DNA from 2 places in the Fictibacillus marinisediminis genome. Region 2 is predicted to be linked to the other one. Evidence: a T-box and tRNA genes for the amino acid it is inferred to sense, from the RefSeq annotation. Region 2 holds a T-box; the other holds one or more tRNA genes.

Region 1 (14,822 bases), 3.8 Mb from region 2:
CCCGGATACGGAAGGTTCAAGGTACGCGCTACTTTGTCATAAGCCTCTCCAGCTGCGTCATCTCTCGTCTCACCGATCACTTCAAACGAGCCATGCTCCTTCATCAGAACGAGCTCAGTATGGCCCCCTGAAACAACAAGAGCAAGCAGCGGGAATTTCATCTCAGTGATCAGCCGGTTGGCATAGATATGCCCGGCGATATGATGAACCGGTACGAGCGGAAGACCGTGGGCAAATGCCAAGGCTTTCGCCGCATTCACACCGATCAAAAGCGCTCCCACGAGTCCTGGTCCCTCTGTAACGGCAACCGCCGTCACGTCTTCCATCGTAATTCCCGCATTCTGAAGCGCTTCTTCCATCACTACCGTAATCTGTTCAACATGATGGCGTGATGCCACTTCAGGCACGACTCCGCCAAAACGCTTATGGCTTTCAATTTGTGAAGCGACTACGTTTGCCATAATTTCTGTTCCATTTTTCACGAGCGCGACCGCTGTTTCATCACAGCTCGTTTCAATCGCCAGTATAATTTCATCCTGTTTCATCAAAGCATCACCCACATCACTAAAGCGTCTTCACCATTATCGCTGTAATAATTTTTTCTGATACCGCCATCCTGAAAACCAAGCTTGCGGTATAAATTTTGTGCTACATAGTTGCTGACCCTGACTTCAAGGCTGAGCCTTGCTGAACCATAACGCTTCGCCAGTATCATCGCCTGCTTCATGATTGCTTCCCCAAGCTTCTTGCCCCTGTATTCAGGGCGGATCGCCACATTTGTGATATGAGCATCATCTATAATGACCCAAACACCGCAGTACCCAACAATTTTCCCATCCGTCTCTAGTAAAAGGTAGTAGGCAAACTGATTATGGACAATCTCATTATAAAAAGCTTCCTGTGTCCAAGGCAGGGTAAAGGAAGCGTGTTCGATCTCAATGATATCCTGCAAGTCATTGACCGTCGCCAACCTGTATGTGTATGTCTCCTCCATGGTCTGCACCTACTTCTTCTGTGCCGCCAGCCAATTCACTTCTGCTTCAGCAAGCTGAAGGTAGCTGGGAACAAAATGATGCACAGATTCTGGTTCTTTCCCCATTCCGATTCGTGCAAGTTCAGACGGGCGCGGGTTATGATCAGCTGACGTGCCGAACACTGCTTGATCACCGAGCTCTTCTAGAATACTTTCTTTATGCAGCTCTAGATCATTCCCCAAAAACAGAACCGGTTTCTCCAGGCGCTTCAATTCTTCGAGCCAGCTGCTCCTCAATGCAAGCCGGTCCTCTTTTACCGCTTGAAAGCTTCCCTCTTCACAGCCATACAAGCCTGTATATAGCTGGGTCCTCCTGGCGTCAAACAACGGGCAGACATAGCCATTGAAGTATTTTCCGTTCTGAGCCAAGACCTCAAGACTGGAAACACCTGCGAGCTCCTTTTTCAGCGCCCAGGCCAGCGTTTTCGCGACCGTTACCCCGATTCTTACTCCTGTATACGATCCCGGCCCTTTCGCCGTAATGATCCGGTCCAGATCGGCTGGCTTCATATTCATTTCTTTCAATAAATCATGAATCGCCGGCATAACCCGGATGGAGTGATTCTTTTTCAGGTTCGTCGTATAATCCCCAATGACTTTCTCTCCATCAACCACAGCAATACCCATGACGAGGTTCGATGTATCTATGGCTAAGGCCTTCATTTCCCTAACTCCTTACATATCGTAATAAATCGTTCGCCTGCAGGGTGAAATTTCAATTCCCTTTTTTCGTCTCCCGTGCGGCGGATCACAATATTCAGCCGGTCTTCCGGAAGCCGGTCAGCAATGAACTGTGCCCATTCCACCACCGTTACTCCCTCACCTTCAAAATATTCCTCAAATCCCAAGTCTTCATCGCTGTCTTCTAAACGATATACATCCATATGATAAAAAGGCAGACGCCCCTTATATTCTTTAATGATGGTGAATGTCGGTGAATTGACCACCCGCTTTACACCCAGACCCTTGGCAAGACCTTTTGTGAATGTCGTTTTACCTGCACCAAGATCTCCTTCAAGAGTAAGCACATCCCCCGGCCCAAGCAAGGTTCCAAGCTTCTCAGCAAGCTCACTCGTTTCTTCAGGAGAGGCTGTTGTTATTAAAAGTTGTTCCATACCTGCACCTCAATCAGAAAAATGGTTATATCCCGCTTTCGACAGTTTTTCAATCGAAGTTCCTCTGTCCAGCAGCACACCTGGTGTCCCTTTTGTCACCCGTCCGATCACCGTTAAACAAATCCCGGCTTTTTCGCATGCCGCCTGCACTTCAGGAAAGGCATCCGGAGACATTGTCCCGATCAGTTTGTAATCTTCTCCGCCAAACAGCATCCATTCATCCTGCATCTTGCTGGGATAGTGCTGGATGGCTGCACTTTTTGGAAGTTTATCATGAAAAAGTGTGATCGAAACACTGCTCGCTTCAGCGATCTCATTTGCTTCGCTGGCCATGCCATCACTGATATCGTTCAGTGCCACTCGTCTGTTGGACTTCGCCAAGATCCTCCCTGCCCCCACATGCGGCAAAGGAAGCTGATGCTCTTTAACAAGGAGAGCTTCCACTGTGCTGAATTCACCTTGGTGAGACCGTTCTAAAAGCAGGGACAATCCACCTGCTGAATCTCCGACCGGGCCTGATACAAAAACAACATCATCAGGTTCAGCGTTGCTTCTCAAAAGCTTCCTTCCTTGCTCTACCTGGCCCAATACAGTCACAGATAGAACAAGAGGACCTTTCGTAGAAACGGTATCGCCGCCGATCAGATCCATATCATATTCTTCAGCAAGTGCAGCCATCCCCTTGTAGATCTGGGACAGCTCCCCTTCCTCCCATGAAGGCGGAATAGAAATGGAAACCAAGTAAAAGAGGGGGATACCACCCATTGCAGCAATATCGCTAATGTTGGCGGCAAGCGCTTTATGGCCGACCTGAAACGGAGTCAATGTGCTTTGCGTGAAATGAACGCCCTCCACCATCGTATCAAGGCATACAATCTGATCAAGCGCTGAACCTTTTATGAGAGCCGCATCATCCCCAATTCCTTGTATAAGCGAAGACTGTTTATGGCTGGCCGGACTAATCGTTTTAATCCACTCAAATTCATCCTTCATCGTATGTACCCTTCCACTTTCACGATCGTTTTTACAAAAAAGCCCTTTGATTTTTTATTCTATAATCCCTGTGCTTTTTTTTACAAAAAAGCCCTAGGCATCGAATGATCCTAAGGGTTATGTGTCTTTTATTAGTTTATCTTATTTTATGAAAAAAACCTATTTTTACATAAAAAAACACGAAACAAATTGTTTCGTTTACGTTTTAAAAGTAATGGCGGACCCGACCGGGGTCGAACCGGCGATCTCCTGCGTGACAGGCAGGCATGTTAACCACTACACCACGGGTCCATTTATCATTTACTCATGGAGTAGATAAATTAAATTGGTTGCGGGGACAGGATTTGAACCTGCGACCTTTGGGTTATGAGCCCAACGAGCTACCAGACTGCTCCACCCCGCGATGATATGATGTATTCGGCTGACTTTGCCATCCGAACTTATTTATGTCTGAGTCGACAATAATTAATATATCATGAATTTTGAAATCACGCAACCCTTTTTGTATAATTGCACGCCAGTAAATTTTTACTGACGTGCAACTTAAAATTATTATGCCACTTTCTCGTCTTTATTATCCTTTTTATTAAGACCTTTTCCATAATAAAAAGCAACAAGTCCTAAAATCCAGATCGGTCCAACGATAAGAGCGATTCGTGTTTCTTTAAAGTACCCCATGATTCCTACCACCATCAGCAAAAAGGCTAAAGCAATATAAGAACCATACGGATACAATGGTGTTTTGTATTTTAGTTCCTTCAGTTCTTGAGGTGATAATGATTTTCTGAATTTCATCTGGGACAAGAGAATGGTTCCCCAAGTCCAGATGGCTCCAAATGTAGAGATACTTGTAATCCAGACAAATACTTCAGAACCAGGGAATAGATAGTTAAGAACGACTCCAATCAACAGCGCTCCTGCAGATACGAGAATAGCTTTTGATGGCACACCGTTTCGGCTGATTTTCTTCATACCGGATGGCGCTTGTTCCTGCTCAGCCAAGTTAAACAGCATACGTCCTGTGCTGAAAATACCGCTGTTACAGCTTGAAAGTGCTGCCGTCAAAACAACAAAGTTGATGATACCTGCTGCTTGAGCAATCCCAATCTTATCAAATGTCAGTACAAACGGGCTTCGATCAGGGCCAATTTCATTCCATGGATAAATGGACATGATTACAAAAAGAGCACCTACGTAGAATAACAAAATTCTCCAAAACACGGTGTCGATGGCACGGGCAAGTACCTTTTTCGGGTTTTTAACCTCTCCCGCCGTAACACCTATCATCTCAATGCCCAAGAAGGCGAACATGACCATTTGCATGGACATTAAAATACCTTTGATTCCATGAGGGGCAAATCCTCCATGATTCCAGAGGTTGCTGATCCCTGTAGCGATTCCATGATTTCCAAAACCGAATAGAATAATGCCTAAACCTGTAACAATTAAAACGATAATAGCGACAATCTTAATTAGAGCAAACCAAAATTCAAATTCTCCATAGGCTTTTGCGGTAATTAAGTTAACCGCAGCCATAATCACCAATGCAGCCAGTGCCCATATCCAGCCCGGCACAGTAGGAAACCATTCTTTCATGTAGATTCCGACTGCTGTAATTTCGGCCATACAGGTAACCACCCATAAAAACCAGTAGTTCCAGCCTGTGATATAACCGGAAAGCGGACCAAGGTTGTCTTTTGCATATCGGCTGAACGAACCAGCTACCGGATTATGAATGGCCATTTCTCCAAGAGCCCTCATAATCAAAAACATTACGGCGCCCGCAATAGTATAAGCAACGAGTATAGCAGGACCAGCAAGCTTAATAGCATTCGCAGAACCTAAAAATAACCCGACACCAATTGCGGCACCAAGTGACATTAATGTAATATGTCTTGATTCCAATCCACGGTGTAATTCCTGTTGTTGCTTCATATATCTTGTTGTCCTCCTTGCTTTCTGTGTAAAGCGCTTTCATGGTTATTCTATCACATTTTCACAAATTCGACAAATCAGATAATTTACCATGAATTACCTTACAAAGAGTGATCCAGGGCATTTGTAAAAGCATATGTAATGTCCTCAATATCTTCAATGCCAACAGAAATCCTCACTACATGTTTCGTAATGCCCAGCTTTTTTATAAGCTCTGCCGGCATGGAACGGTGTGATGTTCTCAGTGGATAGGACACACTCGTTTCTACACCCGCCAATGTTGCAACTATTTTGATCCACGATAAGTTTTGAAAAAACGCCTCGATATCAGCTTTTTCACTCAGTTCAGCGGTAACGATGGCTCCGTTGCCCTTTTCGTTTGCAGACTGAGGATAATAAACCTTTTTAACGGCCTGATGTTCTGTTAAAACCTGAGCCAGAGAAGCCGCATTTTTCACTTGCCGTTCCATCCTCACACTAAGTGTCTTTAGTCCTCTGGCAGCCAGCCATGCATCAAACGGTCCAAGGTTGCAGCCCAGGTTCGCCATCTTTTCTTTGGCCTTCGCTATAATATTTTGATCTCCTGCAATGATACCTGCGGTTACATCACTATGCCCTGCAATATACTTGGTTGCACTATGTATCACCACGTTAACTCCCTGCACGTACGGCTGGATTAAGTATGGTGTCGCAAATGTATTATCGATCATGGAGACAATATTATTTTTCTTGGCCAGCTCAACCATTCCCGTAATGTCCTCTACTCTTAGTAATGGATTCGTGATGGATTCAGAGTAGAGGATCTTTGTGTTTGGCCGAATAGCTTCCTGAATGGATTGCTGATCCGCAAACGAAACAAAAGTTACATCGATGCCAAACGTCTTCAATTCTGAAGCAAACAGATGATATGTACCGCCATATAAGTCATCACAGGCAACTATATGATCACCATTTTGCGCAACAGCGAGCACTGCACATAAGATAGCTGAAAGCCCAGAAGACGTCGCTGCTCCTGATGGTGCTTCCTCCAGCCGTGCTACTCCCGCAGCTAAATCATCATTGTTCGGATTATCCACCCGTGAATACAAGTACGGCTTGTTTCCTCTGAAATACTCTTCAATGTCATCCAGGTCTTTAAATGAATAGGCAGTGGTTTGGTAAATAGGCTGTACCTTGCTTGCCACTGCCGACTCCCGGATTGTACTAAAATGAACAGCTTTTGTATCAAACTTTTTATCCTTCATGCTAACACCTCTTCAGCCATAATTTCACCTATCATACCATATCTGCTGTAAGAGAGTTATGTGTGTTTTTTAATAAAATTGCAGAGATACTGCGTTGGCTGGTGTGTGGAAAGGGGGTTAGTGAAGAAAAAAACTAATTGGGGGGTCTTTTTATAGATTTTGTGGGGTTTCCCTTACGGGGTGGCTTCTTTTTGATGTAATTTTGAGGGTTCGAGATCAAATGAGGGTAATTTAGGCGATCTTTCTTGGTCTTCCTTGGGCGATTTGGATCGTTACTTGCGGCTTTGGTGGGTTTACTTGCGGCTTCGGCTTGTTTACTTGCGGCGTTGGCTTGTTTACTTGCGATTCGACAGCGTTTACTTGCGATTTCACAGCCGTTACTTGCGATTCGACAAGATTTACTTGCATATCACGTCATTTTCATACTTATTGGGTTGATCCCTCGATGGTTTTATGAAAAATAGAACAAGTAATTAGTTTGTATAGGCTTTATCCTTTCGTGTTCTCTTTAAAAATCCTCTTTTTGTGGCTAATGGATAAGGATTTGAAGGTTCTACTTTGTTGGTTCGGGATCGTTACTTGCGGGTTTGTACGGTTTACATGCGGCTTCGGCCCTTTTACGTGCGACTTTGAAATGTTTACATGCGGGAATGGAGACTTTACGTGCGACTTTTCACCCTTTACATGCCAAACCCATCATTGTCACAAAAAAGAACATACAAAAAAGCACTGCTGGAATCTTTCCAGCAGTGCTTCGTTCTTGCCCGGCAACGTCCTACTCTTACAGGGGGAAGCCCCCAACTACCATCGGCGCTGAAGAGCTTAACTTCCGTGTTCGGTATGGGAACGGGTGTGACCTCTTCGCTATCGCCACCAGACATATTTTGAGGTATATTCCCTCAAAACTAGATAACTTCTTCATCCAAACTTCTGATTATTTTAAGGATAAGCCCTCGACCGATTAGTATCTGTCAGCTCCACGTGTCACCACGCTTCCACACCAGACCTATCAACCTCATCATCTCTAAGGGGTCTTACTCACTTAACGTGATGGGAAATCTCATCTTGAGGGGGCTTCATGCTTAGATGCTTTCAGCACTTATCCCGTCCACACGTAGCTACCCAGCTATGCCCCTGGCGGAACAACTGGTACACCAGCGGTGTGTCCATCCCGGTCCTCTCGTACTAAGGACAGCTCCTCTCAAATTTCCTGCGCCCGCGACGGATAGGGACCGAACTGTCTCACGACGTTCTGAACCCAGCTCGCGTACCGCTTTAATGGGCGAACAGCCCAACCCTTGGGACCTACTTCAGCCCCAGGATGCGATGAGCCGACATCGAGGTGCCAAACCTCCCCGTCGATGTGGACTCTTGGGGGAGATAAGCCTGTTATCCCCAGGGTAGCTTTTATCCGTTGAGCGATGGCCCTTCCATGCGGAACCACCGGATCACTAAGCCCGACTTTCGTCCCTGCTCGACTTGTAGGTCTCGCAGTCAAGCTCCCTTGTGCCTTTACACTCTGCGAATGATTTCCAACCATTCTGAGGGAACCTTTGGGCGCCTCCGTTACAATTTAGGAGGCGACCGCCCCAGTCAAACTGCCCACCTGACACTGTCTCCGAACCGGATCACGGTTCCAGGTTAGAATTTCAATACAGTCAGGGTAGTATCCCACCGACGCCTCCATCGAAGCTGGCGCTCCGACTTCTCAGGCTCCTACCTATCCTGTACAAACTGTACCAAAATCCAATATCAAGCTGCAGTAAAGCTCCATGGGGTCTTTCCGTCCTGTCGCGGGTAACCTGCATCTTCACAGGTACTATAATTTCACCGGGTCTCTCGTTGAGACAGTATCCAAGTCGTTACACCTTTCGTGCGGGTCGGAACTTACCCGACAAGGAATTTCGCTACCTTAGGACCGTTATAGTTACGGCCGCCGTTTACTGGGGCTTCAATTCAGAGCTTCTCCCGTAAGGGATAACCCCTCCTCTTAACCTTCCAGCACCGGGCAGGTGTCAGCCCCTATACTTCGCCTTGCGGCTTCGCAGAGACCTGTGTTTTTGCTAAACAGTCGCTTGGATCTATTCACTGCGGCTCTCTCGGGCGTTAACCCTATCAGAGCACCCCTTCTCCCGAAGTTACGGGGTCATTTTGCCGAGTTCCTTAACGAGAGTTCTCCCGATCATCTTAGGATTCTCTCCTCGCCTACCTGTGTCGGTTTGCGGTACGGGCACCTCTTTCCTCACTAGAGGCTTTTCTTGGCAGTGTAGGATCAGGGACTTCGGTACTGTAATTTCCCTCGCCGTCACAGCTCAGCCTTCACGATTGCGGGATTTGCCTCACAATCAGCCTAACTGCTTAGACGCGCATTTCCAATCGCGCGCTCTCCCTACCTTCCTGCGTCCCCCCGTCGTTCAAACGGAAAGGAGGTGGTACAGGAATTTCAACCTGTTGGCCATCGCCTACGCCTTTCGGCCTCGGCTTAGGTCCCGACTAACCCTGAGCGGACGAGCCTTCCTCAGGAAACCTTAGGCTTTCGATGGACAAGATTCTCACTTGTCTTTCGCTACTCATACCGGCATTCTCACTTCAAAGCGCTCCACCAGTCCTTCCGGTCTGACTTCACTGCACTTCGAACGCTCCCCTACCACTGTACCTTACGGTACAATCCATAGCTTCGGTGATACGTTTAGCCCCGGTACATTTTCGGCGCAGAGTCACTCGACCAGTGAGCTATTACGCACTCTTTAAATGGTGGCTGCTTCTAAGCCAACATCCTGGTTGTCTGGGCAACTCCACATCCTTTCCCACTTAACGTATACTTTGGGACCTTAGCTGATGGTCTGGGCTGTTTCCCTCTTGACTACGGATCTTATCACTCGCAGTCTGACTCCCGCGGATAAGTCTCTGGCATTCGGAGTTTGACTGAATTCGGTAACCCTGTGGGGGCCCCTAGTCCAATCAGTGCTCTACCTCCAGGACTCTAGCCGCGAGGCTAGCCCTAAAGCTATTTCGGGGAGAACCAGCTATCTCCGTGTTCGATTGGCATTTCACCCCTACCCACACCTCATCCCCGCACTTTTCAACGTGCGTGGGTTCGGGCCTCCATTCAGTGTTACCTGAACTTCACCCTGGACATGGGTAGATCACACGGTTTCGGGTCTACGACAACGTACTATGGCGCCCTATTCAGACTCGCTTTCGCTGCGGCTCCGCCTTATCAGCTTAACCTTGCACGTTATCGTAACTCGCCGGTTCATTCTACAAAAGGCACGCTGTCACCCGTTAATGGGCTCCAACTACTTGTAGGCACACGGTTTCAGGATCTCTTTCACTCCCCTTCCGGGGTGCTTTTCACCTTTCCCTCACGGTACTGGTTCACTATCGGTCACTAGGGAGTATTTAGCCTTGGGAGATGGTCCTCCCGGATTCCGACGGGGTTTCACGTGTCCCGCCGTACTCAGGATCCACTCAGGAGGGAACGAAGTTTCAACTACAGGGCTGTTACCTTCTTTGGCTGGCCTTTCCAGACCGCTTCATCTACCCCGTTCCTTTGTAACTCCATGTTGAGTGTCCTACAACCCCAGAGGGCAAGCCCTCTGGTTTGGGCTGATTCCGTTTCGCTCGCCGCTACTCAGGAAATCGCATTTGCTTTCTCTTCCTCCGGGTACTTAGATGTTTCAGTTCCCCGGGTCTGCCTTCTCATATCCTATGTATTCAGATATGGATACCATCCCATTACGGATGGTGGGTTCCCCCATTCGGAAATCCCCGGATCAATGCTTACTTACAGCTCCCCGAGGCATATCGGTGTTCGTCCCGTCCTTCTTCGGCTCCTAGTGCCAAGGCATCCACCGTGCGCCCTTTCTAGCTTAACCTTTAACCGAATCAGCTTTTCAGCTGAATCGTTTCACATGATCGTTAGATCATGGGTCTTGCATAATCAGCGCACAACTAATGAATTAGTTGGCTTTGTTTGGATGTTTCGTTATCTAGTTTTCAAGGAACATGGTCCGTGCGCGCAAAAAAATGCGTCACATAACCTCTATTGTTTGAAAGAAACGATGTTCTTTCAAAACCAAACAAAAGCTCAGGTAAGTTCATGAGGCATCAAAGTGCACTCATGTCTCCATAGAAAGGAGGTGATCCAGCCGCACCTTCCGATACGGCTACCTTGTTACGACTTCACCCCAATCATCTGTCCCACCTTCGGCGGCTGGCTCCTAAAAGGTTACCCCACCGACTTCGGGTGTTACAAACTCTCGTGGTGTGACGGGCGGTGTGTACAAGGCCCGGGAACGTATTCACCGCGGCATGCTGATCCGCGATTACTAGCAATTCCGGCTTCATGTAGGCGAGTTGCAGCCTACAATCCGAACTGAGAGTGGCTTTTTGGGATTGGCTCGGCCTCGCGGCTTTGCAACCCTTTGTACCACCCATTGTAGCACGTGTGTAGCCCAGGTCATAAGGGGCATGATGATTTGACGTCATCCCCACCTTCCTCCGGTTTGTCACCGGCAGTCACCTTAGAGTGCCCAACTGAATGCTGGCAACTAAGGTCAAGGGTTGCGCTCGTTGCGGGACTTAACCCAACATCTCACGACACGAGCTGACGACAACCATGCACCACCTGTCACTCTGTCCCCCGAAGGGGAAAGTCCTATCTCTAGGATGGTCAGAGGATGTCAAGACCTGGTAAGGTTCTTCGCGTTGCTTCGAATTAAACCACATGCTCCACTGCTTGTGCGGGCCCCCGTCAATTCCTTTGAGTTTCAACCTTGCGGTCGTACTCCCCAGGCGGAGTGCTTAATGTGTTAACGTCAGCACTGAGGGTGGAACCCCCCAACACCTAGCACTCATCGTTTACGGCGTGGACTACCAGGGTATCTAATCCTGTTTGCTCCCCACGCTTTCGCGCCTCAGCGTCAGTTACAGGCCAAAAAGCCGCCTTCGCCACTGGTGTTCCTCCACATCTCTACGCATTTCACCGCTACACGTGGAATTCCACTTTTCTCTCCTGCACTCAAGTTCCCCAGTTTCCAATGACCCTCCACGGTTGAGCCGTGGGCTTTCACATCAGACTTAAAGAACCGCCTGCGCGCGCTTTACGCCCAATAATTCCGGATAACGCTTGCCACCTACGTATTACCGCGGCTGCTGGCACGTAGTTAGCCGTGGCTTTCTGGTCAGGTACCGTCAAGGTACCGGCAGTTACTCCGGTACTTGTTCTTCTCTGACAACAGAGCTTTACGACCCGAAGGCCTTCATCGCTCACGCGGCGTTGCTCGGTCAGACTTTCGTCCATTGCCGAAGATTCCCTACTGCTGCCTCCCGTAGGAGTCTGGGCCGTGTCTCAGTCCCAGTGTGGCCGATCACCCTCTCAGGTCGGCTACGCATCGTCGCCTTGGTGAGCCGTTACCTCACCAACTAGCTAATGCGCCGCGGGCCCATCTGTAAGCGTCAGCACAAGGCCGACTTTCAAAAGAGAAACAGGCGTTTCTCTTTATCATCCGGTATTAGCTTCGGTTTCCCGAAGTTATCCCCGTCTTACAGGCAGGTTACCCACGTGTTACTCACCCGTCCGCCGCTAACCTCAGAGAGCAAGCTCTCTTTGGTTCGCTCGACTTGCATGTATTAGGCACGCCGCCAGCGTTCATCCTGAGCCAGGATCAAACTCTCCAATAAAGTGTTTGATATAGCTCTTAATGTTTAAAAATAAGAAATTGATGGGATTGTAAAATCCCTGACTTACCTGGCTTTTGTTTGGTTTTCAAAGAACATTTGCTACTTGTTAGTGTAGCTTAACTATTATATCCATTAGAAGAGCGGATGTCAAGTGCATTGCCCTTAAAAAATGGTGGGCCTAAATGGACTCGAACCATCGACCTCACGCTTATCAGGCGTGCGCTCTAACCAGCTGAGCTATAGGCCCAAAAATTAAATGGAGCGGGTGATGAGAATCGAACTCACGACCAGAGCTTGGAAGGCTCTTGTTTTACCACTAAACTACACCCGCGAAAAAGATGGTCGGGAAGACAGGATTTGAACCTGCGACCCCCTGGTCCCAAACCAGGTGCTCTACCAAGCTGAGCCACTTCCCGTTATGGCGCGCCCTGAGAGATTCGAACTCCCGACCTTTTGATTCGTAGTCAAACACTCTATCCAGCTGAGCTAAGGGCGCATATTTTATTTCTTTATTTAAATGTTATATGAGAAGCTTTGGTGCGGTCGAGAGGACTCGAACCTCCACGGGGTTGCCCCCACTAGCCCCTCAAGCTAGCGCGTCTGCCATTCCGCCACGACCGCAAAGCAATTAAAGTTTTAAAAAAATGGTGCGGGTGAAGGGACTCGAACCCCCACGTCATAAGACACTAGATCCTAAGTCTAGCGCGTCTGCCAATTCCGCCACACCCGCATGTGTGTTTGTGCTGCTATTATTAAGATGGTGAGCCATGAAGGACTCGAACCTTCGACCCTCTGATTAAAAGTCAGATGCTCTACCGACTGAGCTAATGGCTCATGAAAGATGGCTGGGCTAGCAGGATTCGAACCTACGAGTGACGGAGTCAAAGTCCGTTGCCTTACCACTTGGCTATAGCCCAATAATTTCATGTTGATGTATGTTGTTTGAGAAAAAATGGCGGACCCGACCGGGGTCGAACCGGCGATCTCCTGCGTGACAGGCAGGCATGTTAACCACTACACCACGAGTCCATATTTATGTTTGTAAGAAAATCGTTTGGTGACCCGTACGGGATTCGAACCCGTGTTACCGCCGTGAAAGGGCGGTGTCTTAACCGCTTGACCAACGGGCCACAACTGGCAGAGAAGAAGGGATTCGAACCCTCGCGCCGCGTTAGCGACCTACACCCTTAGCAGGGGCGCCCCTTGAGCCACTTGGGTACTTCTCTGTAATTGGCTCCACAGGTAGGACTCGAACCTACGACCGATCGGTTAACAGCCGATAGCTCTACCACTGAGCTACTGTGGAATGTGTTTTTGAGACATTTAATATCATACTTTGTTCAGCCTCAAAAGTCAATATGTTTTTTGAAATTTATTTTGTCTATGTAAGGACAAGATGCCTTTCAGCGACTTTATTAATCTAACACAGATCAGACTTTCTAGTCAACACTTTTTTAGCTTTAAGTTAAAATCAATTTCCCTCTGCATTTTCCGCATACATATTTAGCCGTATTGACCCTGCGCTTACGCTTATATTGCTGCTTGCAGTTTGAACATATATAAAGATATTTATACGGCTGTGTTGTCCTGGCTCCAGGCAATGCTTCGCAATAGCGCAGCCCGCCAACCTTCTTCAGAAGCTGCTTAAATTCCGGGTCCCGATGTTTATAGCCCCTGCCTTCTATGTGGAGATGGTAATGGCACAATTCATGTTTAATGATGCCTACGAGCGCTTCATAGCCGAACTCAGTCAGCTGCCTCGGATTGATCTCTATATCATGGGACCTCAGCAAATATCGCCCTCCAGTAGTTCTCAACCGGGCATTAAAGCGGGCGGTATGCCGAAAGCGCTTTTGGAAATAATCCTGTGAAAGATGTTCAACAAGATGTTGTAGTTCCTTTTGTTCCATTTCTTTTCCTTTCTCCTTCTAAAACAAAAAGTTGGTCACATCAACAAGCCATGAGACATAGACTAAATCACGCTTGAATAAGTGGAGGTTTTGTCTATGCCTACATGGTTTAAGAAGCAACTTAGAAAAGCCTACTATCAAAAAGACCGTTATCAGATCCGTCTTTTAAATCAATGCTGGTTTTTTTATAATCAAAAGAACTGCACGACTGAAAGCAACACTCTGCCATAAATTCAGCGAGGATTACTGGGCATCTGGCGGCAGCATAGTTAACGCCACTCTCCCTTTCGCCAGATCGACACTGTCTACCCATACGGTGACAACCTGGCCGACACTCACGACATCCATCGGGTGCTTCACAAAGCGTTTGGCCAGTTTAGAAATATGAACAAGGCCATCCTGTTTCACACCAATATCTACAAAAGCCCCAAAATCAACAACGTTCCGGACGGTTCCTTCAAGCTCCATCCCTTTTTCCAGATCTTCAAGCTTTAGCACATCCGTTTTCAGCAGCGGCTTTGATAATTCCTCCCGGACATCCCGGTTAGGCCGCAATAAGCCGTCAATGATATCCTGAAGAGTCGGTTCCCCAATCGTTAATTTGGCTGCCATTGATTTTATATCAATGGTTTTCAGCTTGGATTTTAAATCTTCTGAGCCAATCTCCTGAAGTTCACTGCCTATTTCCTTCAAAAGCTGGAGTGTTTCTTTATAGCTCTCCGGGTGAATGGCTGTTTGGTCAAGCGGGTTTTTCCCGTCAGGAATCCGTAAGAAGCCGATACATTGCTCATAGGTTTTCGCACCGAGCCTCGGAATTTTTTTCAATTCTTCCCGCTTCACGAATTTCCCCTTTTCCTCTCTTACCTTTACAATGTTCTGTGCCACGGTCTTGGACAAGCCTGCTACA
Region 2 (14,822 bases):
CGACGAAAAAAGCATGACCGAAGCCCTCCGCCAGGCAGTGGAATTGGCTCCGAAGAGGCTATAGTATAGATAGAAATTCAGCACCTCCTGCTTGTTTACATGCGGGAGGTGCTTTTGTCTTCATAACCCATCATTCTTCTGCTTCATAAGATAGTGTATCAACTTGATCGAACGCTCTCTCTAAAAACAAGGAGGAAAAAAAGTGAAAACTAGGGATGAATTCATCCACGAAGATGGCAGCTCGTTCCCCGGCAAGACCTATGAGGAACATCTCCTGAGGCACGTTTTTAATGATCAGCGAGATTATTTGTTTGCGGAAATGTTCGCGATCCACAGGGCGCATGTGGTCATGCTGGCTGAGCAGAACATTTTGGCGAGGGATGAAGCGGGGACCATTCTTGCCGGTGTGGAAAAGGTGCGGCAGATCGATTTCCGCAAGCTGAATTATGATCCTCTTTATGAAGATTTATTTTTTATGATGGAAAGCCGGCTTGCGGAAGAAATAGGTGCAGACCTTGCAGGAAAGGTCCATATCGCGAGGAGCCGTAATGATATGGGAGTGGCGATGTACCGCCTTGTTCTGAGGAGTCATATACTTACACTTATTCAAAATGCACTGTTGCTCGGCGAGGCCCTCCTGGAGCAGGCGAAGGAACATGCCGGAACGGTCATGACCGCCTATACCCATACACAGCCGGCTCAGCCGACTACGCTCGGCCACTATCTGCTGGCCATCTATGATGTCGTCATAAGGGACATCCAGCGCCTATGGTCCGCGTATGAAGGAGTCAACCGTTCACCTCTGGGCGCCGCTGCCCTTTCCACGACAAGCTTTCCAATCAGCCGCGACCGGGTCCGAGAACTTTTAGGGTTCGGTAGTATTGTAGAGAACTCCTATGATGCCATTGCTGGCGGAGACTATTTGCTCGAGACGGCGACAGCAGTCATGACGCTCATGATCAACGCCGGCCGCTGGATCCAGGACCTGCTTCTACAGGCGACCCGTGAGTTCGGGGTCATACGTGTGGCCGATCCATACGTACAGATCAGCAGCATCATGCCGCAAAAGCGGAATCCAGTGTCGATCGAACATTCCAGATCCCTTGCCAGCTCAGCAGCCGGTGAAGCGATGTCAGCAATACAAATGATCCATAACACGCCGTTTGGTGACATCGTGGACACGGAAGACGACCTGCAGCCTCATCTGTATCGAAGCTATGAGAAGGCATCACGGGTATTGCAGCTCATGCATGCCGTCATCCGGACGATGGAGGTCGATGCAGAAAAGATCGGCAAGCGTGCGAACCAATCATGCATCACGATTACAGAACTTTCAGATGTGCTGGTTCGAGATAAAGGTGTCCCGTTCCGAAAAGCGCACCAGATTGCGAGCGCCGTTGCGAAACAGTGTACATCAGCAGGAAAAGAATTGAACGAAATTGAGGTGGAAGCAGCGAACGAATGGATCAGCAGCATTTATCCTGCAGCCTTGACAGAAGAAGAATGGAAGGGAATCGTCTGTCCACGTGAATTCGTCAAACGCCGCAAGATTCAGGGCGGACCTAATCCGGACGAAGTAAAGCGGATGATTGCGGAGCGTGAGGAAGATCTTTTCAATATGGAAAAGACCCTTCAAAACAAAAAAGAATGCTTGCTCCAGGCGGATCAATCTCTGGATAGTGCCGTGCAAAACTTGATCGCAGCAAAATAAGCTCTCCTTCGCCGGAGAGCTTACGGCTGCAATAATGATGCATGATCCTGTCCCGGTCATTAAAAAATTGCTTCATGAATCACAGTAAAAACTCAGTTATTTATGAAAGATTTTTTTGCCAGTTCAATAAAAGCTTCTGCAGCCGGAGAACACCGTTCGAGAGAGTTGACGGCTAAGCCGATCGTCCGGTAACAGTTTTCTTTCATAGTAACTGCAGCAACATTTTTTCTTGTATCGCCCTGCAAAACCAGTTCAGGGACGATGCTTACTCCCAATTCCTTTGCCACCATAGCCATAATCGTTTGGTTATCTGCAATTTCGCAAAATATCTGGGGCAGGATTTTGTTCTCTTTAAAAAGCCCCTTGATCAACTCATCACAGCCTGCTTTGGGCATGATAAAAGGTTCATCGCTGATTTCATGGATGCTGATCCTTTTCCTCCTTTTCAGTTCGTGGCTGTCAGGGAGGAGGATATAAAGGTGATCCTCCATAAGAGGGATAAAATCAAGGCTCTCTGAGGTTGAAGATGTCAGAAAACCGATATCAATCTTTCCTGAAGTGATCATTTGTTTGATTTCCTCGTATCCCCCTTCGTATATTTCTGTTTGAATCCCCGGAAAGGCTTGATGAAACTGCTTTAAGATAGAAGGCAAAAGACTAGCAGATACGCTTGGAAATGTACCGATGCGGATCGTTCCGATTTTTAAACCGTTCAGCAGACCTGCTTCTTGTTTCATTCGTTCTGACAAATCCAGAATCTCCTGGATGTATTCCATCATCCTTTTTCCTTCGCTCGTTAACGTTATGCCGCTGCGCCCTCTGTTCATCAGCGTTAATTCCAGTTCTGTTTCTAATCCCCGGATAGCATGGCTGACCGCCGATTGGGTAAGCCCCAGCTTTTCTCCTGCTCTTGTAAAACTTTCTGTCTCTACAACCGTTTTTAAAACCTGATATTGAAGCAATGTCATACAGATCACACCTCAATGCATTAATATTTTTCATGATTTATATTATAAACATTCATTTGATTAATGTTAACTGCCGTCATATGATGAGAGCAAGAACACTTGAGGAGGAAAAAGATGAAACCTTTAACGTATACGCTTGTAGACGTATTTACCAACCAGCCTTTCAGCGGAAATCAACTGGCTGTTTTTCAGGATGATACCGGCTTAACGACAGAAATGATGCAAAAAATAGCGAGAGAACTGAATCTATCGGAAACGGTATTTGTTCAGTCTCCAAGCAATCCTGCAAACGATAAAAAGCTGCGCATTTTCACACCGGATGTGGAGCTCCCGATGGCTGGACACCCGACCCTTGGCGCAGGCTATGTGATGGCTCATAAGGGTTTGCTTGAGGCTTCTGAAGGTAAGAATGAGTGGATTTTTGAAGAAGGTGTTGGAGATATTCCTGTTACGGTTTATATGGAGAATGGATGTGTATTAAACGTTGAAATGAATCAGCCGATGCCACTATTCGGGGAATATTTTGAAGACAGAACATTGGCGGCAGAATTGCTTTCTCTTTCCCCGGAAGATTTGCCGGATGAGCTTCCAATCCGGACGGTATCAACCGCAGTACCATTCTTATTCATTCCTGTTCGTTCCCTTGATGCGATGAAAAGAATCAGCTTCCGGACAGACATTTGGGAGAAGTATTTTAGACAAAGCCCTTCTACGAAACACATTTTCACGTTTACAGCGGAAACAGAAATGAAGGATTCCACTGTACACAGCCGGATGTTTGCACCTGCGATGGGGATACCTGAAGATCCTGCGACAGGCGCAGCAAGCGGTCCATTAGGTGCCTATATTGTTGAGCATACGGACATTGCCCAGAATCAACAAGGAGTTTATCGTATTCGAAGTGAACAGGGATTTGAAATGGAAAGACCAAGCATCATTGATATTACGATTCGCAAAGAAAGGGAGTATGAGGAAGTTAAAATTGGCGGCCGAAGCGTCATCATGGGTTCAGGAGAGCTGCTGATTAGTCAGAAGTAATACACGATTCAGTTGGTGAGCATTCCCCCAGGCCGCACATATACTGGCAAGAAAGCTGAATTTCTTGAACATAAAGGGGAGCAAGCAGCAATGATAACCTTACCAGTTCCATCGAGATGGGGAATCAGTGCAGATGTCGGCGGCAGGCCGCTCATCTGGGGAACGGTCGTCCTCAACTCCATAGAAAACAATAAAATAATGGGCACCCTCAATTTTCGGGGAGCTCCGATTCCAATTCAGGGATATTGGACCGAAAATACAAGACAGATCTCTTTTGATTCACCATATGCCACCTTTTCAGGCAATCTGTTCATTTATGATGACCCCTCGATTTCCACACGCCATTATCTGATCAACGGGCGTCTTTACATGAAGCCGACATCTATGCTGGGGGGTGAATATGGAACATGGGTAGCTTCAACGAATGCCTATTTAAACGGCGGGAGCGGGCAATCATCCCATCAAAATCAGGCACCTCCAGCCGGGGCTTTTACGACCTCTGATTATGTTGAAGATGCACCCGACCGGTGAAATGAACACGAAAAAGCTGAATGAGACTGCTCATTCAGCTTTTTTATATCTAATTTGGTTATGAAACTTTTCTGGTTTCTTTATCAGTATGAAGAACCGTACCATTCGATCTTACAAGACTAACAGCATAGCCTAGGAGAGCTCCAACGATTGCCGGCAGAATCCATCCAAGCCCTGTGTCATAAAGAGGGAGGATGCTTGAGAAAAAGGAATTCACACCATCTATAGATAGGTTAGCTGCATTTAATCCATCAAATAGACTAACGATAAAGGTAAACAGCAAGCTTCCTTGATACACTTCTGAACGCCCTTTAAAGAGGTTGTGTGCGAAGCTTAAGAAAATAAGCATGATGGCCAGCGGATAGATCGCTGTCAGCACAGGAACTGAGATGGCGATTAGCTCGTTCAACCCGAGATTTGCGGTTAATGCACTGAAAGCGGAAAGAATAACAGCCAATGCTTTGTATGAGATTTTCGGAAAAACACTGTGAAAATAAGAGGAACATGCTGTAACTAATCCAACACTGGTTGTCAGACATGCTACTGTGATCATGAGTCCTAGAAAAACATTCCCGAGAGAGCCAAAATAGTAATTGGCTACAGCTGATAAAACTTCTCCGCCATTGCTTAAATGGCCAAGTTCAGAAACACTGGAAGCTCCCATGTACGATAGGGAAGTGTACACGATTGCCAATACAGCAGCTGCAATGGTAGCTGCCTTTGCACAAGTTCTTGCGATGACTTTTTTATCGCTGCCTCTTTTTTCTTTGATGGCATTGATGATGATAATACCAAAAACGAAGGCAGCCAATGTGTCCATCGTCAGGTAGCCTTCCTGAAATCCTTTAAAGAAGGAGTTTTGAACAAATTCCTTCGTAGGCGCCTGAATCGGACCGATCGGATGAATGAAAGCAGCGGCTACTAACACTCCGATGAACGAAAGCTTAAGCGGCGTTAAAATCTTACCTACGATATCAACGATCTTTGAAGGATTAAGTGAAAGGGCACATGTGATACTGAAAAAGACGACCGTGAAGATGAGAAGCGGCAAATGACCGCTGTCCTCTGGCAAAAAGGGCTTAACACCGATCTCAAAAGAAACACTTCCTGCTCTTGGCAAAGCAAAAAGAGGACCGATTGCTAAATAAAGAACAAAACTATAAAGAGAACTGAACCAAGGGTGTACACGATTTCCCATCGCCCGGAGGTCGTCGCTGCCGGAAATTCCGAAAGCAAAAACACCGAGCAGCGGTACACCGACTCCAGTAATCAAGAAACCGGCTGTCGCAATCCAGACGTTGGTTCCTGCAGTTTGTCCGAGCATTGCTGGAAAGATTAAGTTGCCTGCTCCAAAAAAAAGAGCAAATAACATGAGGCCGATAACCAATGTATGTGAAGACTGAGCTTTAGTAGACACGAAAAAACCCTCCGAATAAGAATATTGTGAATATTTACTTCATGTCGATTGATGTCGAATCTAGTGTCGAATTCATTATTCGATAATAACATGCTTAAATAATTTTTCAAGGGTAAATGCAAAAGATTTTAGTAAATTTCAATTTTTCTTTTTTTGAAAGCCTTTTTAAATAATGGCTAACTATTCATTGTTGCTCTTGGGAGTGGTTGATTTCCGCTTCAGGCTGCTCGCTTTCCGCGGGGCGTGCGCTGAACCCCTCGGCGCAAGCGCCTGCGGGTTTCACCTGTCACGCTCGTTCCGCTGGAGTCTCGCACCTTGCACTCCAATCAACTAATCAATGAAGGTTATTTACAGAAACGTTCCTAAAGCAACAATCTTCTAGAAAATACCCGACAAAAAAGAGGCTGGTTTCTTAACGCGGAGAACCGCATGTAAGAAACCAGCCTTGAAATGCTACGAGATTTTATGGATTTTTGGCTTGTCTGATGAAGCCTTCTGGCTGGCCTGGATGGACCGTCCCAGAATAAGTGTGATGATGGCAGCAAGTACGAGTGAAGCAGCCAGGAAATAGAATCCGGCATGGAAGCTGCCTGTTAAGTCTTTAAACAGCCCGACAAATTTTGGGCCGTTATAGCCGCCGAGGTTGCCAATGGCGTTTTGCAGGCCGAGAGCCGCACCGACAATGCCTGCAGGAATGATCGCTGTAGGAATCGCCCAAAGCGGTCCGTACGGCGCATAGACACCAATCGCCGTAATGGATAACAAGATCATCTGAAGGGCGGGTGATTCCACAAATTGTCCTGCTACCATCGCAGCAGCACCAATCAGCAAAGGAATGACCACGTGCTGCACCCGGTTCATGCGCCGGTCGGACCAATAAGAGTTAAGGACCATTCCTACCAGTGCGAAGGTAAACGGAATCGCCGTCAGCCAGCCCATGACTGCAGAGTCTTTCGTAAATGTGCTGACCACGCTCGGTACCCACAAGGTGTATCCGTAGAAGCCGGTCATCCAGAAGAAATACATAACGACTAGTCCCCATACGGTCATGTTCTTAAATGCTGCACCGTATCCGGATGATTTTACGGCGCCTTTTTGTTCATTTTGAAGTTCAGCCGTAAGCTCGTTCCGTTCCTGGTCACTCATCCATTTGGCCTCAGAAGGCTTATCTTTGACCATGGCATACCAGACGAACGCCCAGATCAGCGGTGGTACACCTTCCAAGATCAGAACCGTCTTCCAGTCGAAATGTTTAAGCAAAAGGCCGGACAGGGGAGCCATCAGCATGGCGGATACAGGCAGGCAAGCCATCCAGAACGCATTGGCTCTTGCTCGTTCTTTAAGGGTAAACCAGTTGGCGAGCAGGACAAGCACAGCCGGCCAGACCCCGCCTTCCGCAACTCCTAAAAGAAAACGGACGAATTTCAGCTGGCCTTCTGTCTGAACAAAGCCTGTTGCCATCGCGGCAAGGCCCCACAGGATCATGAGAATGAAGATAAACTTTTTCGCTGACCATTTCGTGGCCAAAATGCCTCCGGGAATCTGCAGGATCAAATAACCGACAAAGAAAATTCCGGCAATATCTCCGGCGGCTGACGAGGAAATGTCCAAATCTTTTTGAATATAAGGCATCAGGACACCAATATTGATTCTGTCCATATATGCGAGCATGTACATGATAAATGCGACCGGGATGATCTTTCCCCATTTTGCTGAAGCCATCGTAACCCCTCCTGTTTTTAAAATTGTTGAAAAAGAAACCGTTTACATTTGTTTTTGGAAGAAGAGAGAGGCGGTGATTCCTCTCTCGTTTTTCTAAAATCAGACCTTCAGTGTACGGAAATGAACAGAATATTGAGCAGCGAGCTTGATGGCTTCCTCCATGCTGACAGAGCCCGCGATCCCTTGGCCTGCAATGTCAAACGCTGTGCCGTGGTCGACTGATGTACGAAGGAACGGCAAGCCATTGGTGATGGAGATCGTACGTTCAAAATCGGTCATCTTAGCGGCGATATGCCCCTGATCATGATAAAGGGAGAGCACTGCATCATATTTTCCGTGAAGTGCCTGATGGAAAACAGAATCTGCAGGGACAGGGCCAAATGCATTGATGCCTTGCTGCTTCGCACGCTCAATCCCCGGGCCGATCTCATCCAGTTCTTCCGAGCCGAACAGTCCATGCTCACCGCTGTGAGGATTCAGGCCGGCTACCGCCATTTTTCTACTTTCAATTCCAAGACGCTTTAGTGCTTCGTCACAGCGGACTAAATAATCATGCACACGGTCAGCAGTAATCTGGCCGATCGCATCCTTCAGTGATAAGTGTCGTGTCAGGAAGAAAATTCGCAATGAACGTACTTCAAACATGGTTAGCGGATCGTCTACACCCGTTAGGCCGGCAAGCATTTCGGTATGGCCGATATACGGCACTTCTGCGGCTTTCAAGGATTCTTTATTGATCGGTGTGGTGGCAATGGCGTCAACCTGCCCATTGTTGGCAAAGGCAATGCTTTTTTCAATATAGTCAAAAGCGGCTTGGCCGCAAATCGCCTGAACCTTTCCGATCTTCAGCTGGCTGATATCTATATTCTCAAGATTAACGATATCGATTGTTCCGAATTCATATTTTCCTTCTGCGGGGTCATTGATGGGATTCAGCCCAAGAGAAACACCAGCAAAGGTCATTGCCTGTTCAACAACGGAGGCTGTCCCGATTAGAACAGGGCGGCAAAGGTCATAGATTTCCTTTTTAGCGAGTGCCTTAACACTGATTTCAGGCCCGATTCCGGCAGGATCCCCCATAGGAATGGCAATGATTGGTTTAGCAGTATATTGTGTCATGATAATATCTCCTTTTCATTTGTCTTTTTTGTGAGCTGCCGCTGTAAAAATAAAACGGATTCTGTAATCGCAGATTCACTGCCTACCAGGCCGCCTTTTGTTACGACAGGCAGGCCGTCGAGGTAGCCGCCGATAAACCTTCCGTAGGCGGCTAGAGGAAACACCTCGTCAAGCAGCTGAATGCCATGGGTTTTGCCGGCGGCGCATATTGAAGCAGTCACATCTCCTCCGCTTGAAAAACATCCGCTGATGCTCGTTCTGCTTTTTTGGATGATTCTCTGGCTGATAATGGCAAGGCCGTCTGTAATCCTTCTGGCAAGTGATGCTTCGGTTGTGAGCTGCTCTTTGGCAATTACCCGAAGATCAAGCAGCGGGGCATCCTCCTGGAACGTCGTAACCAGCACAACTGCTTGTTCCTCCAGCAGCCGCAGCCCTTCGTTCATTCCTCTTAAAATTTCTGCGTCTCTTTCTCCATTCTCATCCCTTGCCAGTTTTAAAGGATCGATATAAACGGTATGAAGCGGCAGGTTTTCAGCCAGATGATGAATCTGCTTTCCAGTTACCGACGTACAGCTGCCGATCGTGAGCAAAATCTTCGGTGTGAAGGGAGAACCGCTGTATTTTTCCTTTACATAAGCGGCAGTCAGCGGTCCCGGATCGACAGGAACGAACGTCACATCCAGAGCCGCCATCGCTTTGGCGACAGCTTCTATCTGTTCTTCATTCACGGCGTCTGCTACGATGACCCGGCTGCCATCACTGATTTTTTCCTGAAGGCAGGAAGTGAGCTGGAACGATCCTTGCAGGACTTCATTCATCTCCAGGGTGGCCACAGGCTTGGCGCATTGTCTGCTAATAATGGAAGGAACGTGCGACTCGTTCAGCGGTGCTTGCGGATCTTTAGCCACGTCAGTTTCCTGGACTGGCGTGCCGTTCACAAGCAGGTAGCCTCCAACGGTCGTTCGTCCAGACACAGGATAGGACGGCATAACGACGGCAACGGAATCTTCTCCCAAGGCATCCAGGCAGGCATCGATTTCACCGCCAATATTTCCCCGGCCTGTACTGTCGATGCGTTTGCAAAAGAGCTCTACGCCCTGTCCCGACAGGCTGCCGATAATATCTGAAACTCGTTTGTACGCTACGTGCTTCGGGGTGTAGCGGCTGTCAGTGTCAATGCAGATCGCGTCATAGTTATAGGCCGTTTGCGGGGAGAAGCCATGCAGGATGGTTGCTGTTGATATACCTTGTTTGGTCAGAAGTACTCCCGTCGCGTTGGCGCCAGTCAGATCATCGGCGATCACTGCAATTCTCATCCATGACTCACCTCGTTTTCTTTTACGGTATATATGGAGGTTATTTCTCCATATCGCACCTCATCTTCAGGTGTTAATTCTGCATCGGTAATGATGCCTTCTATCTTTTCCAGAGAACATACTTGTGAAAAAGAGCTTTTGTTGAACTTTTGAGAATCTGCTACGACCCAAGTTGTAGTGGCTGCGTCAGCCATCAATCTCTTAATCAAGGCTTTTTCCATTGTTGGAGCGGTCAGCCCTTTTTCAAGATTGATAGCGTGCGTGCCCATGAATAAAAGGTCGACTCGGATCTGATTAAGCAGGTCCTGCGCATGAGGGCCCACGAACGAACCAATTCCTCTTTGCAGGGTGCCGCCCGTACAGATGATCTCCGATGGACTTTCGATCAGTTCAGCGGCAATCTTCAGATCGTTTGTCACAATCGTTAAGTCGTCTCTGGATTTGATCACTTTGGCAATCTCCAGAGTGGTTGTCCCGGAGTCTAATAGAATCTGTGCCCCCTCCGGAATCAGGCTTGCCGCATACTTGGCGATCAGGTGTTTTTGGTTCACCCTCGTCATCGATTTGTTTTGATAGGGGGTCTCCGGGATGAGCGGGTTCACCGCAACAGCCCCTCCGTGGGTCCGGATGACTTTCCCTTCCTTTTCTAACTGGGCCAGATCCCTTCGGATCGTCATACCAGAAACGTTCAATTCTCCAACCAGCTGTTCAATTTGAACTTTTCCTTCTTTATCGGTTCGTTTTAAGATTTCTAGTTTTCGTTCTAACGGGAGCATGTTGTTCATCCTTATCATCATCTTTTGTTCAATTATGTTACTTTATGTTCATTTATGCAAGGTTTTTTTCAGAATATTTATAAAAAGGCTGTTTTCTTAGCCTATGTTGTCCTTGGAAGTGGTTGATTTCCGTTCCAGGACGCTCGCTTTCCGCGGGGCGTGCGCTGAACCCCTCGGCGCTGGCGCCTGCGGGTTTCACCTGTCCCGCTCGTCCCGCTGGAGTCTCGCACCTTCCGCTCCAATCAAATAAAAAACTCTCTTATCAGGGGAGATAAGAGAGTTTAAAAGTTACATTTCTTCGGGCGCTTTAATGCCGAGAAGGCGCAAACCTTCTTTTAGTACGACGGTTACGGCATTAACGAGTGAGACACGGCTGGCGAGGGTTTCATCCTCCTCAAGCACTCTAATGTGGCTGTAAAATGCATTAAACTCCTGAGCCACATTGATCAAGTACTTGGCAATCTGGGAAGGTTCATAGAGTCTGAGACTTTTTTGAATGACATCAGGAAACGCCATGAGCGTTTTTACCAGCTCCCAGCTATAGTCGTCATCAAGCCCGGTGTTCATACCGCTCACGTTTCCTGCTTTTCTCAGGATGGAGCAGGCACGTGCGTGTGCATATTGAACATACAGACCTGTTTCCCCCTCGAACTTCAGCATATCTTCAAGTGAAAACTCGATATTGTTCAGTCTTTCGTTCTTTAAATCGTGGAAAATAATCGATCCCACACCGATTTGCTTTGCTACTTCCTCTTTGTTGGGAAGGCCTGGATTCTTAAGCTCGATATTCTTCTTGGCGAGTGTGATCGCTTCTTGAATGACTTCTTCCAGGAGAACGACTTTGCCTTTTCGGGTCGACATCTTTTTCCCGTCTTTTAAAATGAAGCCGAACGGGATGTGGACCATCTCCTCGGCCCAGTGATAGCCCATTTTCTGAAGAACGAGGAAGATCTGCTGGAAATGCAGGCTTTGTTCGTGACCGACGACATACAGACTTTTCACAAAATGATAGATTTCCTGGCGATAGAGGGCTGCTGTCAGATCCCGGGTCGCATAGAGTGTAGCGCCATCTGATTTTTTGATGAGGCAAGGAGGAAGGCCGGAATCATCGAGCTTCACAACTTTCGCACCGTCAGATTGTGTAAGCAGTCCTTTTTCCTTTAAAAGAGCAACCGTGTTTTCCATCTTATCGTTATAAAAAGCCTCGCCGTGGTACGTATCAAACTCAATATCCAGCAGCGAGTAGATTTTTGAAAACTCCTGAAGCGATTCATCACGGAACCATTTCCATAGCGCTGTTGCTTCCTCATTTTTGTCCTCGAGCTTTTTAAACCAAAATCTCGCTTCATCCTCAAGGGCAGGCTGTGATTCGGCCTCTTTATGGAATTTTACATAAAGGCTTAGCAGCTCTTTTATCGGATTCTGCTTCACCGTTTCTTCGCTTCCCCAGCGCTTGTAAGCGACGATCAACTTGCCGAATTGAGTTCCCCAGTCGCCGATATGGTTGATACGGACAGGCTTGTAGCCGCACTTTTCGGTAAGATTGGCGAGCGCGTTTCCGATGACGGTCGAGCGGAGGTGGCCCATGGAGAACGGCTTGGCGATGTTCGGGGAAGAGAGATCAATCGTGATGTGTTCTCCGTTGCCGATGGCTGCTGATCCGTAAGCGTTATGCTGCTTCAGGATTGCCGTCACGATTTCCTTGCTGACGGCTTCTCTTTTATAAAAACCATTGATGTAGGGACCCTGCGCTTCCACTCTTTCAAACAGCGGGGTGCTGATTTGAGAAGAGAGGTCTGACGCGATGAGCTGCGGCGCTTTTTTCAGCGTTTTTGCGAGAGTGAAACAAGGGAAAGCAATATCACCTTGAACCGAATGCCTCGGTTTTTCAATGAGTTTCTCAATTTTTTCTAAGCTAAGAACATCATTAAGCTGATTTGCGATGATTTGGGCAAATTCTTTTTTTAGCTCCGACATTATGTTCGACCGCCTTTTTTTGAAATAAGGTTATTTTTTAAGCAAAAATGAATGATTTTGAATAAATTTTTAAGCGGTGGTTCTTAATCATCCGTGTTGGATGGTTATTATTGTTTCCTTTAAACCTTTTTGCGGGGAATTCGGACGCTGGATCTGCCCCTTTTAAATGCAAAGTCGTCATGCCAGTTTTTTTATTTTCAAATTTACGGGTTTATGTTCAAAAATGCCGATTTATGTTCAAAAAACCTGATTTATGTTCAAAATCCACTCCTTTATTTTCAACCGGTTTATACGCGACACCTTTCGGCAGAATCCGACGCGTTTATTGCAGAAGAACGATCCAGCCAGCAAAAATAAAAAAATCCCGCCTCTAAAATTAGAGACGGGATGTATGACCCGCGGTACCACTCTTATTGTTCAATAAAGAACCGACTTAATGCTAATAACGGGGTTCTCCCCGGCCGCCATACGGATTACTGTTTAGGCTGGCTCCTCAGAAGTGCGGTTCATCGTACAGCATCCGTCAGGCTTTCACCGTCCCTGACTCGCTTTGTTCTGCATGCAGGATTACTCTCTTCCTCATCGAAAAGGTATTGTTTTTTGTGATTATATAGAAGAAAGGTAAAGGAAGCAACCAAATTTTTCAAAATTAAGGTTATCTTAAGGAAACCCGTTTAGAGTTACTCCTAGGAAGAAATGGACAGGAGTGATGAAAGATGAAAAAGAACAATTATGTAAAGTTTGGTTTGGACTTGGCGATGAGTATTACGTTTGTTTTGCTGTTTAACAAGAGAGTGTTTGGCGGGATGACTTTTCACGAAGTGGCAGGAACGGTGATCGGGGTTGCATTTCTGACTCACATGGCCTTGAACTGGCGATGGATCAAGAATGTTTCTTTGAAACTATTCGATAAGAAATTGCCAGGAAAAACACGGTTTAGCTATGGATTAAATCTTGTACTGTTAGTATGTATGACCACCATTATGGTAAGCGGAATTTTTGTTTCAAGGGTGCTCTTTCCCAATACTAATATAGGAAATGAAGGATGGTTTAAGATGCTGCACATTTCGTTATCGTTCTTGACCTTGATCATTGTGGGAATTCATGTCGGCATGCATTGGAAATGGGTCATCAACATCTGGAACCGCATCTTTTCCATTAAGGAACCGAAACAATGGATGGGCTGGACGGCTAATGGAGCGATGGCAGTTGTTCTGCTGTTTGGTGTCTTTCAGATCTTTGAAACAGGGTTTATTTCACGGTCGGTGAGTGTGTTCGGCATCTTTTCAAGCGGCGGGCAGCCGGCGATGGCTGAAGGTGGCAAGGGGGCATTCGGGCAGAGGCCTGACATGGATGGAGACGGCGGCGGACAGGAATTCGGCGGACCGCGTCCTGGAGAGCAGGCAAGCGGAACGAGTGATGGCGGTCAATCGGGAAGGCCGGCACCGGGATCGTTCAGCAAGGGAGAACGGCCTTCTGGATTCGATGGTGACGATGATATGGGAGGCGGACGCGAACGGGAAGACTTTGGAGGCCGGGAGCATGGCTTCGGGGGCGATGTGAGCGCCCTGTCTGTCATTGCTACCTATACCGGGGTCATGGCGGTCTTCGCCGTGCTGGCTTACTATGGCGGAAAGTTTTTGGGGAGAAGAAAGAAGAGGTTGAGTTAATGGAGGGTGCCAGGCACCGCGTTTTGACATATGTCAAAAGCTGGTGCCTGGCACCCTTTCTGTTATAATTTAGGGAACTACTGTTGAGGGGGTTAACGGAGATGACGATGACGTACCTTGAAACCTTGCATGAAGAAATACGAAGCAGGCAGAATCCGGCCGATGCGGTAAAGATGCAGTCTTACATGAAGAATAAATTTACCTTCTATGGCTTGAAGTCACCGATTATGAAAGAGGTTATGAAGAATCATGTGAAAATGTACGGGCTGCCTGAGATGAGCATCCCCGAAATGACGAAGAAATGCTGGAACTACAGAGAACGGGAAATGCAGTACATGGGCATGTTTTTTGTGGACAAGCTGAAGAAGGGCATGCAGGAAGACGATCTTAAAGCTTTAGAGAACACGATCACTGAAAAGTCGTGGTGGGATACGGTGGATCATATCGCCAAGCACCATATGGGACATTACATACAAACGTTCAAGCATCGGGAACAGGAATTGGTGGAGAAATGGATTCATTCACCGAACATGTGGCTGAACCGGACCGCGATTCTTTATCAGCTCGGCTATAAAAA

Evidence for each region. The T-box of region 2 lies ahead of argS (arginine--tRNA ligase). A T-box ahead of a tRNA ligase gene usually reads a tRNA of that ligase, here a tRNA-Arg.
Region 1: it has a tRNA-Arg gene. The T-box ahead of argS (arginine--tRNA ligase) is inferred to sense a tRNA for this amino acid. The anticodon was not compared.

Annotation. Positions count from the first base shown of each region.
Region 1 covers NZ_JAIWJX010000002.1:231,076-245,897, reverse strand. Annotated here, with positions in the region: gene tsaD (tRNA (adenosine(37)-N6)-threonylcarbamoyltransferase complex transferase subunit TsaD) at 1-545, opposite strand, end outside; gene rimI (ribosomal protein S18-alanine N-acetyltransferase) at 545-994, opposite strand; gene tsaB (tRNA (adenosine(37)-N6)-threonylcarbamoyltransferase complex dimerization subunit type 1 TsaB) at 1,004-1,696, opposite strand; gene tsaE (tRNA (adenosine(37)-N6)-threonylcarbamoyltransferase complex ATPase subunit type 1 TsaE) at 1,693-2,148, opposite strand; gene thiL (thiamine-phosphate kinase) at 2,158-3,141, opposite strand; tRNA gene LCY76_RS01505 (tRNA-Asp) at 3,357-3,432, opposite strand; tRNA gene LCY76_RS01500 (tRNA-Met) at 3,468-3,544, opposite strand; gene LCY76_RS01495 (amino acid permease) at 3,694-5,076, opposite strand; gene LCY76_RS01490 (trans-sulfuration enzyme family protein) at 5,178-6,320, opposite strand; rRNA gene rrf (5S ribosomal RNA) at 7,083-7,198, opposite strand; rRNA gene LCY76_RS01480 (23S ribosomal RNA) at 7,262-10,198, opposite strand; rRNA gene LCY76_RS01475 (16S ribosomal RNA) at 10,456-12,005, opposite strand; tRNA gene LCY76_RS01470 (tRNA-Ile) at 12,176-12,252, opposite strand; tRNA gene LCY76_RS01465 (tRNA-Gly) at 12,263-12,336, opposite strand; tRNA gene LCY76_RS01460 (tRNA-Pro) at 12,345-12,421, opposite strand; tRNA gene LCY76_RS01455 (tRNA-Arg) at 12,425-12,501, opposite strand; tRNA gene LCY76_RS01450 (tRNA-Leu) at 12,541-12,626, opposite strand; tRNA gene LCY76_RS01445 (tRNA-Leu) at 12,651-12,735, opposite strand; tRNA gene LCY76_RS01440 (tRNA-Lys) at 12,764-12,839, opposite strand; tRNA gene LCY76_RS01435 (tRNA-Gln) at 12,848-12,922, opposite strand; tRNA gene LCY76_RS01430 (tRNA-Asp) at 12,959-13,034, opposite strand; tRNA gene LCY76_RS01425 (tRNA-Glu) at 13,061-13,135, opposite strand; tRNA gene LCY76_RS01420 (tRNA-Ser) at 13,141-13,231, opposite strand; tRNA gene LCY76_RS01415 (tRNA-Asn) at 13,237-13,311, opposite strand; gene LCY76_RS01410 (SprT family protein) at 13,466-13,915, opposite strand; gene cmpA (cortex morphogenetic protein CmpA) at 14,012-14,146, shown strand; gene LCY76_RS01400 (Tex family protein) at 14,159-14,822, opposite strand, start outside.
Region 2 covers NZ_JAIWJX010000002.1:4,077,302-4,092,123, reverse strand. Annotated here, with positions in the region: gene pdxA (4-hydroxythreonine-4-phosphate dehydrogenase PdxA) at 1-64, shown strand, start outside; gene argH (argininosuccinate lyase) at 203-1,711, shown strand; gene LCY76_RS21320 (LysR family transcriptional regulator) at 1,804-2,679, opposite strand; gene LCY76_RS21315 (PhzF family phenazine biosynthesis protein) at 2,794-3,717, shown strand; gene LCY76_RS21310 (hypothetical protein) at 3,808-4,248, shown strand; gene brnQ (branched-chain amino acid transport system II carrier protein) at 4,307-5,665, opposite strand; gene LCY76_RS21300 (MFS transporter) at 6,119-7,387, opposite strand; gene pdxA (4-hydroxythreonine-4-phosphate dehydrogenase PdxA) at 7,487-8,506, opposite strand; gene LCY76_RS21290 (four-carbon acid sugar kinase family protein) at 8,503-9,822, opposite strand; gene LCY76_RS21285 (DeoR/GlpR family DNA-binding transcription regulator) at 9,819-10,598, opposite strand; gene argS (arginine--tRNA ligase) at 10,887-12,575, opposite strand; T-box leader at 12,951-13,167, opposite strand; gene LCY76_RS21275 (DUF4405 domain-containing protein) at 13,292-14,245, shown strand; gene LCY76_RS21270 (DNA alkylation repair protein) at 14,347-14,822, shown strand, end outside.